4 regions of the Xenorhabdus sp. TS4 genome follow, and region 2 is predicted to be linked to each of the others. Evidence: predicted binding sites of a transcription regulator. Region 2 holds the regulator's gene; each other region holds the start of a gene.
The links. The regulator PurR, encoded in region 2, represses purine synthesis genes. The targets are predictions, from matches to a motif close to CANGCAAACGTTTGCNTG.

Region 1 (3,715 bases), on a different contig from region 2:
CAGCAGGTTGGGCAGATTTATCTGTACCACGCAGGGAGGTATACAGACGTTCAAGGGAAGTGCGCGCCTGTTTCAGGTTCTCTTCCGTATAATTCAACTGGCTGCGATAGTGGCCTGACAGCAAGAAATAACGCACGGTCTCAGCATCGTAATACGCCAGCACATCACGGATGGTAAAGAAGTTATTCAATGATTTGGACATCTTCTCTTTATCCACCATAACCATGCCGGAATGCATCCAATAATTGACGTAAGGACCATCATGGGCACAAGTGGATTGAGCAATCTCATTTTCATGGTGCGGGAACATCAAATCAGAACCGCCACCGTGGATATCAAAGTGGTGACCCAGCGTCTTACCGTTCATGGCGGAACATTCAATATGCCAACCCGGACGGCCTGCTCCCCACGGAGATTCCCAACTCGGCTCACCCGGTTTGGACATTTTCCATAATACAAAATCCATCGGGTTACGTTTTACATCTGCCACTTCAACACGGGCGCCAGCCTGCAATTGTTCCAAATCCTGGCGGGAAAGCAGGCCATAATTAGAATTGGTGTCAATGGAGAACATAACGTCACCATTAGCAGCAACATAAGCGTGCCCGCGCTTAATCAGCTCTTCCGTGATTGCAATGATTTCTGGGATATGTTGCGTTGCACGAGGCTCTAAATCAGGACGCAGAATATTCAATGCATCAAAATCTCTGTGCATTTCTGCCAACATGCGTGCGGTCAAATCGTCACAACTTTCGTTATTTTCGATGGCGCGTTTAATAATTTTATCATCCACGTCTGTGACGTTACGGACATATGTCAGATCATATCCCAGATAACGCAGGTAACGGGCAATCGCATCAAATGCCACAAATGTTCTGCCATGACCGATATGACACAAGTCATAAATGGTAATGCCACACACGTACATGCCCACTTTTCCTTCGTGAATCGGCTTAAATTCTTCTTTTTGACGGCTGAGAGTGTTGAAAATTTTTAGCATCAGTGGGTTTCCGTAAAAATTAATGTACGTGTAATAAAATCAAATGAATTGGCTGATTATAGGCTTCTTTATCAGCAAGATAAATAAACGAGAATATAGAGAAGCCAGATGAGATATTTCACCTTGATATGCAATGCTTTGCAAGTGCCGTAAACCGCGTTGTATTGATACGTCCCAGAGTACTGACTCAAAATCTGAGATATGATATAACAGCGATTGTTCCGAATCCCCTAAATACAGGGTCAATCAAAACTATTACTAGGATTTTTATTATGGTGACTTTCCACACCAACTTTGGCGATATCGTAATCAAAACCTTCGCTGATAAAGCACCTGCAACTGTTGAAAACTTCCTGAGTTACTGCTCGGAAGGTTTTTATGACAACACAATTTTTCACCGTGTTATCAATGGATTCATGATTCAAGGCGGTGGCTTTGAACCAGGCATGAAGCAGAAAACAACTAAGGCTCCTGTCAAAAACGAAGCCAACAATGGCCTGAAAAACAGCCGTGGCACTATCGCTATGGCACGCACCAATGATCCGCACTCTGCAACTGCCCAGTTCTTCATTAACGTTGTAGATAACGATTTCCTGAACTTCCGTTCAGAGCGTCCAGATGGATGGGGTTACTGCGTATTTGCCGAAGTTGTTGAAGGTATGGACGTGATTGATAAAATTAAAGGTGTTTCCACTGGTCGCAGCGGTATGCACCAAGATGTACCACATGAAGATGTGATCATTGAACGTGTTACTGTTGGCGAATAATTGCTGTTAAACGCTACATGAATACACTGTTTATTGCAGACTTGCATCTCAGTGAACAAGAGCCGGCAATTACTGCCGGTTTTCTGCGTTTTTTACGTGAGGATGCAATCCACGCTGAAAGTCTTTATATCCTCGGTGATTTTTTTGATTACTGGATTGGTGATGATGATCCCAACCCATTGCATACTAAAATCGCCCAGGCACTTAATGGATTGAAACAACAAGGTATTCCCTGTTATTTCATTCATGGCAATCGTGATTTCTTGCTCGGTTCCCATTTTGCCAGAGAGAGCGGCTTGATTCTGCTACCACAGGAAAAAGTGCTGGAGTTGTATGGTAAACGTATTTTGATTTTGCATGGCGATACACTATGCACCGATGATATCAACTATCAGCAATATCGTAAGCGAGTGCATACTCCGTGGATACAACGGCTATTCCTGTTTCTCCCTTTATTTATCCGCTTGAAAATTGCCGCTAAAATGCGAGCGGGTAGCCAATATGCTAACAGCCAAAAATCCACATCTATTATGGATGTCAATCAAGAGGCTGTTATCGAACATTTTAAAAAATATCAGGCAGATTGGATAATTCACGGGCATACTCACCGCCCCGCAATACACGATATTCAGTTTGGCGATAAAACCGTGCATCGTGGTGTATTAGGAGCATGGCATGACCAAGGTTCGATGTTCAAAGTTACAGAAACGGCTATTGAGTTGATATCCTTTCCCTTCTAAGCTCCTTTACTTATTTTGTAAAAATCGACAGATCAAACGACGCAAACGTTTTCCTTATGCAATTAGCGTGATATGATCCGCCATCTGAAATTTCATCTTTGTTCTGGTAGATACCCAATACAGGAGCATCTGATTTATGACGTCCAGCTCTGATCCCACAATAGCTATTACTCCGACAATGACTTTTCCAACAGAAATAGAACCCCAAAACCACGCTAAAATCGCCATTATCATGGGTTCTAAAAGCGACAGGGCAACAATGCAACATGCGGCCGATATCCTGACCGATCTCGCTATTCCTTTTCATGTTGAAATTGTTTCGGCACACCGAACACCAGATAAACTTTTTCGTTTTGCAGAACAGGCGAAAGAAAATGGTTTTGATGTCATTATCGCTGGTGCAGGTGGAGCAGCACATCTACCGGGGATGTTGGCAGCCAAAACCTTAGTGCCTGTGTTTGGGGTGCCTGTACAAAGCGCGGCGCTTAGTGGTGTTGATAGCCTGTATTCTATCGTCCAAATGCCAAAGGGCATTCCTGTTGGTACACTGGCTATCGGCAAGGCAGGAGCAGCAAATGCCGCATTGCTGGCGGCCCAGGTGCTAGCGTTGCATGATAGTGCACTGTTTCAACGTTTATCAGATTGGCGCAGCGCACAAACCCAGGCTGTTTTGGATAACCCAGATCCACGGGAGGATGCATGAAGTCCGTTTGTGTATTGGGAAATGGTCAGTTAGGCAGAATGCTGCGTCAAGCCGGTGAACCTTTGGGGATCGCTGTCTATCCTGTTGGGTTGGATGCTGAACCGGAGGCAGTGCCTTACCAAAGCAGCGTGATCACCGCAGAAATTGAACGTTGGCCCGAAACCGCATTAACCCGCGAACTGGCTCATCATCAGGCTTTTATCAATCGCGATATTTTTCCGCAACTGGCGGATCGCTTGCCACAAAAGCAGCTCATGGAGACGTTGAGCCTGGCAACTGCGCCATGGAAATTACTTTCCTCTCCCGAACAATGGCCACAACTATTTGCGGAATTAGGGGATTTTATCATTGTTAAGCGACGGACTGGGGGCTATGACGGACGTGGTCAATGGCGTATCCGGCCGGGTGATGAAACGACTCTTCCATCTGAAATTTACGGTGAATGTATTGTAGAACAGGGCATTCCATTTTCGGGGGAAGTCTCGCTGGTTGGAGCCCGTAATGC
Region 2 (3,715 bases):
GGAGCCAAAAACCCGATATTAATAAAAAGGAGCATGCAATGTCTTTTGAATTACCAGCATTACCTTATGCCAAAGATGCCCTGGAACCACACATTTCTGCAGAAACCCTGGAATACCACTACGGCAAACATCACAACGCTTATGTTGTAAACCTGAATAATCTGATTAAAGATACTGAGTTTGCCGGAAAATCTCTGGAAGAGATTATCAAAACATCTGAAGGTGGTATCTTCAATAACGCAGCACAAGTTTGGAACCATACTTTCTACTGGCATAGCCTGTCACCAAATGGTGGTGGCGAACCAACCGGAAAAGTAGCAGACGCTATCAACAATGCTTTCGGCTCTTTTGCTGAGTTCAAACAGCAATTCACTGACGCAGCCCTGAAAAACTTTGGTTCTGGTTGGACTTGGTTAGTCAAGAAAGTTGATGGCACTCTGGCTATTGTTAACTCTTCTAATGCAGCAACCCCATTGACTGGCGAAGATAAGCCAGTACTGACCGTTGATGTTTGGGAGCACGCATATTACATTGATTACCGCAATGCACGCCCTCAATATTTAGAGCACTTCTGGGCTCTGGTCAACTGGAAATTTGTTGAAGAAAATCTGGCTTAATAAGATTCGTTCTTAATACTAGCTTGAAATAATAAGGGCAGGTTTTCCTTCATGCGCGGAATTTCGTATGCTGGAGAACCCCCCCTTTAAAGTAAGTGGGACTACAAATTCTTCTTTTAGATCTTGATCAGATCAGGCAGAGGCTCCCCAGAAAAACAATCATGATTAATGCACTACTGGCGGCCAATAATCCCAATTTCAGATCTGTATCCATAGAACATCCTCAATGTGAAAATTAAGACACTTCAACATCCTAAATTTTAAGCAGTTATTTGCCATATTATCTAAAAATCATACCGCAATATTTAATCCATACTCTTTATAGCATCGATTATTGCTTTCACTTTTGAGCTAGATCAGACAAAATTCAAGGTTTACCGCTAAATTATTGCCAACCATCACCCTGTATATAAATATATTGGTAAACGATTAACAAATAGCTATACCCGACAAGAAAGATAAAGGGTATATAAATTAGACCAGAAGGTCAGGAGTCCTTTTTTCATGGCAACGATTAAAGATGTGGCTAAACGCGCTGGTGTTTCGACTACAACCGTATCCCATGTGATCAATAAAACCCGTTTCGTCGCCGAAGATACAAAGGCCGCAGTTTGGGCCGCTATTAAAGAATTGAACTATTCTCCCAGTGCCGTTGCCCGCAGCTTGAAAGTTAACCACACCAAATCCATTGGATTGCTGGCAACATCAAGTGAAGCACCCTACTTTGCTGAGATTATAGAATCGGTTGAAAATAGCTGCTATAGCAAAGGTTATACATTGATTTTATGTAATTCTCATAACAACCTTGATAAACAGAAAGCTTACCTCGCGATGCTGGCACAAAAACGAGTAGATGGTTTGCTGGTAATGTGTTCAGAATATCCTGAGCAACTTTTGAACATGTTGGAAGGCTATCGTAATATTCCTATGGTAGTCATGGATTGGGGAGAATCCAGAGGCGATTTTACCGATGCAATTATTGATAATGCCTTTCATGGTGGTTACCTGGCTGGCCGTTATCTCATTGAACGTGGTCATCGTGATATTGCATCTATTCCTGGGCCATTGGCAAGAAATACTGGAGGAGGGCGCCACCAAGGTTTCCTTAAAGCACTAAAAGAAGCCAATATCGCTATTCGGGATGAGTGGATTGTACAAGGTGATTTTGAACCTGAGTCCGGTTATCAAGCTATGTACAAGATCCTGAATCAAAAACATCGTCCAACTGCTGTTTTTTGTGGTGGAGATGTCATGGCTATGGGAGCAATTTGTGCAGCCGATGAGTTGGGATTACGCGTTCCACAAGACATTTCAATCATCGGTTATGATAATATTCGCAATGCCCGCTATTTTACGCCAGCATTAACAACCATCCACCAACCCAAAGAGCGTTTAGGGCAAATGGCCTTTTCAATGTTACTGGACAGGATCGTCAATAAACGTGAGGATGCACAAACTATCGAAGTCCACCCACGCCTTGTTGAACGGCGCTCTGTTGCAGATGGACCTTTTATCGATTATCGCCGCTGACGGTTAATTTTCTTGCAGCCATTCGGCATTAAGCGTTTCGCTATCCCCCAGATAATCAAGTAACCAGCTTAATGCCGGTGAATGGCTTTTTTGCGACCATGTTAAGCAGCATGGGCTGTCAGGCAATGGTTGTTCAAGTTCAAGTGTAATCAACTTGCCTTTACGGATCAGCGGTTGCGCACGGTGTTTAGGCACCATACCTACACACAATCCATCCATCAAGCAACTTAATCCAACATCCCAATCAGGGACAATCAGTCTCCGCTGATTATCCAAAGCCCATGTATCACGCTTAGGCAAACTGCGTGAGGTGTCTTCAAGACATAAACTGGGATAAGGCCGCATTTGGTCATCATTCAATTTTCCCGATATTACTGCCAGTTCGTGTTCAGGACTGGCTACACACAACCAAGGCATGAACCCCATATCCCTGAAGCTATATCGCTCACCAACAGGGGCAGCACGTGTCGCTCCGATGGCGACATCCACCCGTCCATCCACCAAAGCATCCCACACGCCATTGAAAACTTCAGGATAGATAAGTAATTCAATATCTGGAAAATGGCGATAAAAATCCAAAATTAGCCGAAGCGTTCGCTCTGGTTTTACTACCTGATCAACCGCAATACTAAATTGTCCCCGCCAACCATTGGCAACCTGTTGGCACTGGTGCCGAGTGTGATTCATTTTTTTGATAACAGAACGCGCTTCTTTGACAAAAATTGCCCCCGCTTCCGTTAAATCAACATCACGATGACGACGTTCAAACAGAGGTACTGCCAGCCATTCTTCAAGCTGTTTTACCGTATAGCTGACAGCAGAAGGCACACGATGAAGTTCTGATGCAGCCGCGCTGAAACTTCCTGTTCTGGCAACAGCATCAACGACTTCCAGAGAGTATTCAGACCACATATATCTTCCTTTCAATTTTTTTCACAACATGGTGCAAATATTACCGTTTCACAAGTAAAAATCATGCTATATAAAATAAGCCAAATATTTCCTTATCCACTACAAAACCTGATTATTAACACAATGACAACAAATAAAAACTCCATTCCATTTATGTCTTATCTCGCGGGTTTAAGCATGTTAGGCTATCTGGCCATTGATATGTATCTGCCCGCTTTTGATACAATGAAAGCAGAATTAGGTACATCAACTAATGCTATTAGTGCGAGCCTTAGCATTTTTCTTGCCGGATTTGCTTTTGCACAACTTTTATGGGGTCAATTGTCTGACCGTTTAGGCAGAAAACCTGTTCTTATTATCGGCCTATCCCTGTTTTCCATTAGTTGTTTAGGTATGCTTTGGATAACGGGTCCGATCCAGTTATTGGTATTGAGATTTATGCAAGCGGTTGGCGTTTGTTCCGCTGCGGTGACTTGGCAGGCTTTAGTCGTCGACAGATATGATGCAGAGCGTACCAAACGTGTTTTTGCCATGATCATGCCTTTGGTTGCTCTTTCCCCTGCTCTTGCTCCTTTGTTGGGCGCATGGCTATTGACACATAATGGTTGGAGAGTCATTTTCCTTGTTTTAATGATCGTAACGATATTGCTGTTAAT
Region 3 (3,715 bases), on a different contig from region 2:
CCCAGATCGATCAGCAGCAACGCATTGTCATCTTCAGTAGATAACTCTGGTGTCACGGTACGGCGCACATCTTCTACTCGCGCAAAGGCACTGATAACCAATGAAAGTGGTGAAGTCATTTCACGCACTTCCTCATTTTGACGCCAGCGGGTTTTCATTGACATCGAATCCTTGCCAACTGGAATGGTCAATCCCAATGCCGGGCACAACTCCTCACCCACTGCCTTGACGGCGGCATACAAACCTGCATCTTCACCTGCATGGCCTGATGCCGACATCCAGTTAGCTGATAACTTCACGCGTTTCAGATCCTGGACATAGGCGGAAGCGATATTGGTCAGTGCTTCACCCACCGCCATACGTGCCGATGCCGCAAAGTCCAATAATGCAATCGGTGCTCGCTCGCCCATTGACATGGCTTCGCCATAATAGCTGTCCAAACTGGCGGTCGTAACAGCACAATCTGCGACTGGAATTTGCCAAGGGCCAACCATTTGGTCACGGGCAACCATACCAGTGATGGAGCGATCTCCAATCGTAATCAGGAATGTTTTTTCCGCCACGGCAGGCAAATGCAAGACACGTTTAACCGCTTCTGCTAGCTCTATGCCCTTGCGATCCAAACTTTGCCCTGGAGCTTGCAAAACCTGCACATTTTTCAGCATCTTTGGCGTCTTACCGAGCAAGACATCCAGCGGCATATCGATTGGCTGATTATCAAAATGAGTGTCATTCAGCAACAAGTGCCGTTCTTCCGTTGCTTCCCCAACCACAGCATAAGGAGCACGTTCACGACGGCATATTTCTTCAAACAGGGCTAACTGCTCTGGTGCTACCGCCAAAACATAACGTTCCTGGGATTCATTGCACCATAACTGCAATGGACTCATGCCGGATTCATCGTTAAGAATATTGCGTAACTCAAAACGCCCGCCTCGACCGCCATCACTGACTAATTCAGGCATGGCATTTGACAAACCACCAGCCCCGACGTCATGGATAAATAAAATCGGATTTTTATCCCCCAATTGCCAGCAACCGTCGATAACTTCCTGACAACGGCGTTCCATCTCCGCATTGTCACGCTGCACAGAGGCAAAATCCAAGTCAGCATCAGACTGACCGGATGTCATTGAAGATGCCGCACCGCCTCCCAAACCGATATTCATGCTTGGCCCACCCAACACAATCAATTTTGCGCCGACCGGAATATCCCCTTTCTGAATATGTTCTTCACGGATATTCCCGATCCCGCCAGCCAACATGATGGGTTTGTGATAACCACGCAATTCTGTACCATTATGGGAACAGACTTTTTCTTCATAGGTTCTGAAATACCCTAGCAATGCTGGACGCCCAAATTCATTATTAAACGCTGCACCGCCTAATGGACCTTCCAGCATGATGTCCAATGCACTGACAATGCGATCAGGTTTACCAAAATCTTCTTCCCACGGCTGTTCAAACCCAGGAATTCTCAAGTTTGAAACCGAAAAACCGACCAGTCCGGCTTTCGGTTTAGCTCCCCGTCCGGTTGCACCTTCATCACGTATTTCGCCACCTGATCCCGTTGCTGCACCAGGCCAAGGTGAAATTGCGGTTGGATGGTTATGAGTTTCCACTTTCATTAAGATATGAGCAGGCTCTTGATGGTAGTCATAAACACCAGTTGTAGAGTCAGGGAAAAAGCGGCCAACATGAGAACCCTCCATAACCGCCGCGTTATCTTTATAAGCAGAAAGCACGTAATCCGGCGTTTGTTCAAACGTGTTTTTGATCATTTTGAACAAAGACTTGGGTTGGGTCTGACCATCAATAACCCAATCTGCATTGAAAATTTTGTGGCGACAATGTTCAGAATTTGCCTGCGCAAACATATACAGCTCAACATCCGTCGGATTGCGTCCCAACGCCTGAAAAGCGCTCATCAGGTAATCAATTTCATCTGTAGCCAGAGCCAGCCCTAATTCAATATTTGCCGATTCCAGTGCTGCCCGCCCCGATTGCAAGATATCAATCTGTTTTAACGGCGCAGGTTGCTGGTGAGAAAACAGGACTTCGGCTTGTTCAAACTGAGTGAACACACTTTCCATCATGCGATCGTGCAATAATGCCGACAACGTTTGCCATTGCCCGTCATCCATATCAATACTCTGAATATAATAGGCGATTCCCTTTTCTAAACGGACAATCTGCTTCAGTCCACAATTGCGGGCGATGTCTGTCGCTTTCGATGACCAAGGGGATATCGTGCCTGGACGAGGTGTGACTAATATTAGTTGTCCTTTAGGCTCAAGTTTGGCCAAAGAGGGGCCATATTTTAATAGCTTATTTAATTTCTCTCGCTCATCTTCCGTAATTGGGGCATTAACTTCTGCAAAATGTACATATTCTGCATAAATGTCGGTAACAGGGAGATGTTGATCTTGACACTGGGAAAGGAGCTTAGTGATACGAAATGCCGATAAAGCGGGTGAGCCACGCAGAATTTCCATAATAATAGGTTCTCTCATCTTAGAAGCAAAGCCTGACTGATGCCTCAGGGAAACAGCAAGCATTATAGAGGAATGTTTCCTCTGACGAAACCGTTTGCGTGGTGATTTATCCACCCAACAATACACTCAATAAAATGCCGAAATGGGTTTAATAGGGTTGCACATCCCCCTTTTGTTGCGCAAAATTCCCGATTACTGGAAATTTAACCATGCTATTATCTTGCACTTCACACGGTTTCCAATCGTTCGGGAAAGAGATAACTACTTGAATAACATAAAGATAAATTATTTTGTTATCGTAATTATCGCGCTCCTCTCTGCTGCCATCATCGGCCTTAATATCAATTGGCCCAATAAACAGCAGGAGCAGATAAACAAAATTCTGGCACGAGGAGAGCTACGGGTTAGTACTATCAGCTCTCCTCTGATCTCTCTTAACAGCAAAAATGAACCAACAGGATTCGACTATGAGTTAATCAAGCGGTTTGCCGATTATCTGGGAGTTAAACTTGTGATTAAGTTTCGTCCCAACATTAAGCAACTTTTTGACGACTTGGAAAACGATAAAACCGATTTCCTGGCTGCTGGGCTTATCTACAATAAAGATAGGCTGGACCAAACACGCACTGGCCCTGCCTACGCTTCAGTCATACAACAACTGGTTTATCGCAAGGGGGCGGCACGTCCACATTCGTTTGGTGATCTAAAAGGCAAACTCATCGTCACGGCAGGTTCAGCCCATGTAAGCGAACTGAAAAAGTGGAAAGAAAAGTCTTATCCTGAGTTAACTTGGGAAGAAACACCCCACAAAAATACACAGCAATTGCTCGAACAACTCTCTGAGGGAAAAATCGACTATACAATCAGTGACTCCCTCAGTTTAGCTTTGCAACAGCGTATTCATCCCAATTTGGCAGTTGCGTTTGATGTCAGTGAAGAGAATCCCCTGACCTGGTATTTAAAGCGCAATAGTGACTATAGTCTCTACTCCGCTATGCTCGATTTTTTCAGTATGTTGACTGAAAACGGTATCATGTCACGGTTACAAGAAAAATATTTCAGCCATATCGGTTCATTCGATTATTTCGATACGATTTCCTTTATTCGCGCCATCAATAATCTCTTACCAACCTATCAGCCAATTTTTCAACAATACGCGGGATCGCTTGATTGGCAATTAGTGGCAGCTATCGCATGGCAAGAGTCACATTGGGATCCAC
Region 4 (3,715 bases), on a different contig from region 2:
TTCTTCCGTACTATCTGGCGCGAATTCTACGTGACCACCTTCACCAGGTAAGCTCATCCATTGGCTGCCTGTATGAACAAGATGCGCGACTCCTAACCCAGTTCCTGCACCGTAAACCGCAATAGGGCGTTTAGCCTGAGGTTGCTTTCCACCAATCTGAATTACATCATCTGCTCCCAGAACCGGAATGGCGAGGGAAACGGCAGTAAAATCGTTAATCACCTCAAAACGTTCCCATCCCAGCGATGCTTTCATTTGGCTAACAGAAAAACGCCAACTGTGGTTGGTCATACTGATCACATCATCCGTCACCGGACAGGCAATAGCGATACAGCCATATTTGACTTCACAGTTCTGCTGTTTTAAATATTGGCGGATAACAATTTCGAGCGATTCATAATGCGCGCAGGGATAGAATTCGACCGCGCTCAATAGCCCGGTATCTACATCACATAATGCCAGACGTGCATTTGTACCGCCGATATCACCTACCAGAGCATAAGTTGTCATGGTTTATCTCCTTAATTCTTACAGAAATCCTAATGAACCAGTCAAAAGTCGAATTGAGGGGATTTTACACAAGGTCAGGCCTAAAGGCCGCATAAAAATGTGTTGATATGGTGCAGGAGTTAGATAATTTTTCATCGGACGTATATCCTTTAGCTTTCGAGTTACTGTTTTATTGGTTGTGTGCTTTCACCCTGTCAATGATGCGATATGACTGGGGAATTGTTCCTTTGACACTGAATTGTAACTTGAAAGCCTTGGGTGATAGATAATGGATATTGTTGATATGGTTTATATCAATGACATCGCAGATTTGCACAAAATATAGACGATTGCAATATTTCCTACGGCAAAACATTCTTGTCCTCAATCAGTAGTACCACCAGAAAGTTGTGCAAAAACTGTTTAAGGCACATTATACATATCTTCGTCATTATTGAGTAAATATGCATCAATGTTAACCAATTACCCTGTGAATATACAGAATACAGAGCATGAGTTTTATCATCTTCGATATGATTATTGCTTGATTCTTATCCCTGATTCACTGGATAATCGTCCGCCTCAAATTTTCTCACAGTTTCTTTACTCAAAGAGACAAACGATTGCGCAAACGAATGGCTGAACAAATGAACACGGCATTGATTTTTATTATCTTGTGACGTAATCGTTTTCGTTTGAAGAGGTGAAGAAATAGAACGAGCGCTTTTTAAAGCGATATATTTAACAGAAGCAGGGGAAAAACATGTCTGGTATGCAGGCACCAACTCAATGCAAACTCGATAGGTATTTTAAGATTACTGAACGCGGATCGACGGTACGTCAGGAAGTTCTCGCTGGTTTAACGACATTTTTGGCAATGGTCTATTCCGTTATTGTGGTACCAGGGATGCTTGGGCAAGCCGGATTTCCTCATACCGCCGTGTTTATTTCTGTTTGTCTGGTGACCGGTATCGGTTCGTTATTGATGGGGTTGTGGGTTAATTTGCCAATGGCTATTGGTTGTGCGATCTCGTTGACTGCATTTACCGCATTTAGCCTGGTATTAGGGCAACAGGTAAGCATTCCCGTGGCTCTCGGTGCGGTTTTTCTGATGGGATGTTTGTTTACGTTAATTTCAGTAACGGGTGTGCGAGCGTGGATTTTGCGTAATATGCCAATGGGTATCGCACATGGAACAGGTATTGGCATCGGGTTGTTTTTATTGTTGATTGCAGCCAATGGCGTTGGTTTGGTGGTTAAGAACCCAAACGCTGGCTTGCCTGTGTCCTTTGGTTCATTGACGTCATTTCCCGTGGTGATGACGTTATTGGGGCTGGCGGGAATTATCGGTCTGGAACGGAAGAAGGTGCCGGGAGGTATCTTGCTGATGATTATCGCAATTTCTATTATCGGCTTGATTTTTGATCCAGCCGTTAAATATCAAGGATTCTTTAAATTTCCTACACTGGGGGAAGATGGCCTGTCCCTGATGTTCAGTATGGATATTATGGGAGCCTTACAGCCTATTGTATTACCCAGTGTTTTGGCGTTGGTAATGACAGCGATATTTGATGCGACGGGGACGATCCGGGCTGTGGCGGGACAAGCAAATTTATTGGATAAGAGAGGCCAGATTATCAATGGCGGCAAGGCACTGACAGCAGATTCTGTCAGTAGTATTTTTGCTGGGGTTATTGGTTCTTCCCCCGCAGCGGTTTATATTGAGTCTGCCGCAGGAACCGCTGCTGGTGGTAAAACGGGTTTAACGGCTTCCGTTGTCGGTATTTTATTCCTGTTGATTTTATTTCTGTCTCCGCTGTCGTATTTAGTTCCTGGCTATGCTACGGCTCCTGCCTTGATGTATGTCGGATTACTGATGCTGAGTAATGTGCGAAAGCTGAATTTTGATGATTTTGTTGATGCAATGTCAGGTTTACTGTGTGCTGTATTTATTGTGCTAACTTGTAATATCGTCACAGGCATTATGCTGGGTTTCAGTGCACTGGTTGTTGGGCGTATTTTTTCGGGTGAATGGCGTAAATTGAATATTGGTACGGTTATACTTGCCATTGTATTAGTGGTATTTTATGCCGGCAATTGGGCCATCTAATTAAAATAGGATGTGCAAACAATTGGAGTTTGCACATCCCTTCTATATCCCTCTATTCCATTATTAGCCATATTGTGACTGCCAGGCACATTCTAAAATCTGCTAATTTTTCAACACACACTCAAACCGATAAGCATAAAATAGAAAAATGAATCAATGCTTATTGATTCACAATGTGATTGCTTTTTGATTTTATTTAATAACTGTAATATTTATGGTTATTAGCGCTATTATTAACAGTAAAAAACAGTCACAATCTTTCCACTGACGGATTTTTGGCAATTTGTAAGGGTAACATGGAAATATTCTTTACTATCTTGATCTTGATTTTGGTGGTGTCAGTTTCTGGTGTTCTTACTAAAATGATTCCGTTCCGTATCCCCTTGCCGATAGTGCAAATAGCAATGGGAGCGTTGCTGGCTTGGCCTCATTTTGGTTTACACGTTACTTTCGATCCTGAACTATTCCTCGTATTACTTATCCCTCCTTTATTATTTGTTGATGGTTGGAAAACACCGACTAGAGAGTTTTTCCAGCATGGGCGTGAAATCGTCATTTTAGTTTTAGTATTGGTATTAGTGACGGTTATTGGCATTGGTTATTTGATCTATTGGTTATTACCGAGTATCCCACTTATTGCTGCTTTTGCACTGGCGGCGGTATTATCCCCAACAGATGCGGTGGCATTGTCATCAATTGTTGGAAAAGGGCGTATTCCTAAGAATATGATGAGCGTGCTGGAAGGGGAAGCATTAATGAATGATGCTTCGGGTCTGGTGGCTCTGAAATTTGCCGTGGCAATTGCCATGGGCACGATGGTCTTTACTGTCACTGGCGCAACGGTGGAGTTTTTCAAGGTTGCGATTGGTGGTTTGTTGTCGGGTATTGCTATCACATGGTTATACAGTAAATCACTGAGATTGATGAGTCGCTGGAGTGGGGATGATCCTGCAACTCAAATCATGTTTATGATGCTGTTACCGTTTGCTTCTTATATGATTGCTGAACATATCGGTGTATCAGGGATTCTGGCTGCGGTTGCTGCAGGTATGACTATCAGTAAGGCAGGAGTGATCCGCAATGCACCACTGGATATGCGTCTGCGTGCCGATAATG

Region 1: a site for PurR is predicted at 2,546-2,563, ahead of purE (5-(carboxyamino)imidazole ribonucleotide mutase). Genes of this name have one in related genera too.
Region 3: a site for PurR is predicted at 2,579-2,596, ahead of purL (phosphoribosylformylglycinamidine synthase). Genes of this name have one in related genera too.
Region 4: a site for PurR is predicted at 1,168-1,185, ahead of Xets_RS03440 (NCS2 family permease). Genes of this name have one in related genera too.

The regions. Positions count from the first base shown of each region.
Region 1 covers NZ_NKHQ01000014.1:64,806-68,520, forward strand. The annotation lists gene cysS (cysteine--tRNA ligase) at 1-1,000, opposite strand, end outside; gene ppiB (peptidylprolyl isomerase B) at 1,273-1,767, shown strand; gene lpxH (UDP-2,3-diacylglucosamine diphosphatase) at 1,785-2,507, shown strand; gene purE (5-(carboxyamino)imidazole ribonucleotide mutase) at 2,686-3,210, shown strand; gene purK (5-(carboxyamino)imidazole ribonucleotide synthase) at 3,207-3,715, shown strand, end outside.
Region 2 covers NZ_NKHQ01000079.1:59,539-63,253, reverse strand. The annotation lists gene sodB (superoxide dismutase [Fe]) at 39-617, shown strand; gene purR (HTH-type transcriptional repressor PurR) at 1,122-2,147, shown strand; gene punR (DNA-binding transcriptional activator PunR) at 2,151-3,059, opposite strand; gene punC (purine nucleoside transporter PunC) at 3,183-3,715, shown strand, end outside.
Region 3 covers NZ_NKHQ01000006.1:193,615-197,329, forward strand. The annotation lists gene purL (phosphoribosylformylglycinamidine synthase) at 1-2,495, opposite strand, end outside; gene mltF (membrane-bound lytic murein transglycosylase MltF) at 2,761-3,715, shown strand, end outside.
Region 4 covers NZ_NKHQ01000004.1:28,250-31,964, forward strand. The annotation lists gene glk (glucokinase) at 1-510, opposite strand, end outside; gene Xets_RS03440 (NCS2 family permease) at 1,253-2,599, shown strand; gene Xets_RS03445 (Na+/H+ antiporter) at 2,896-3,715, shown strand, end outside.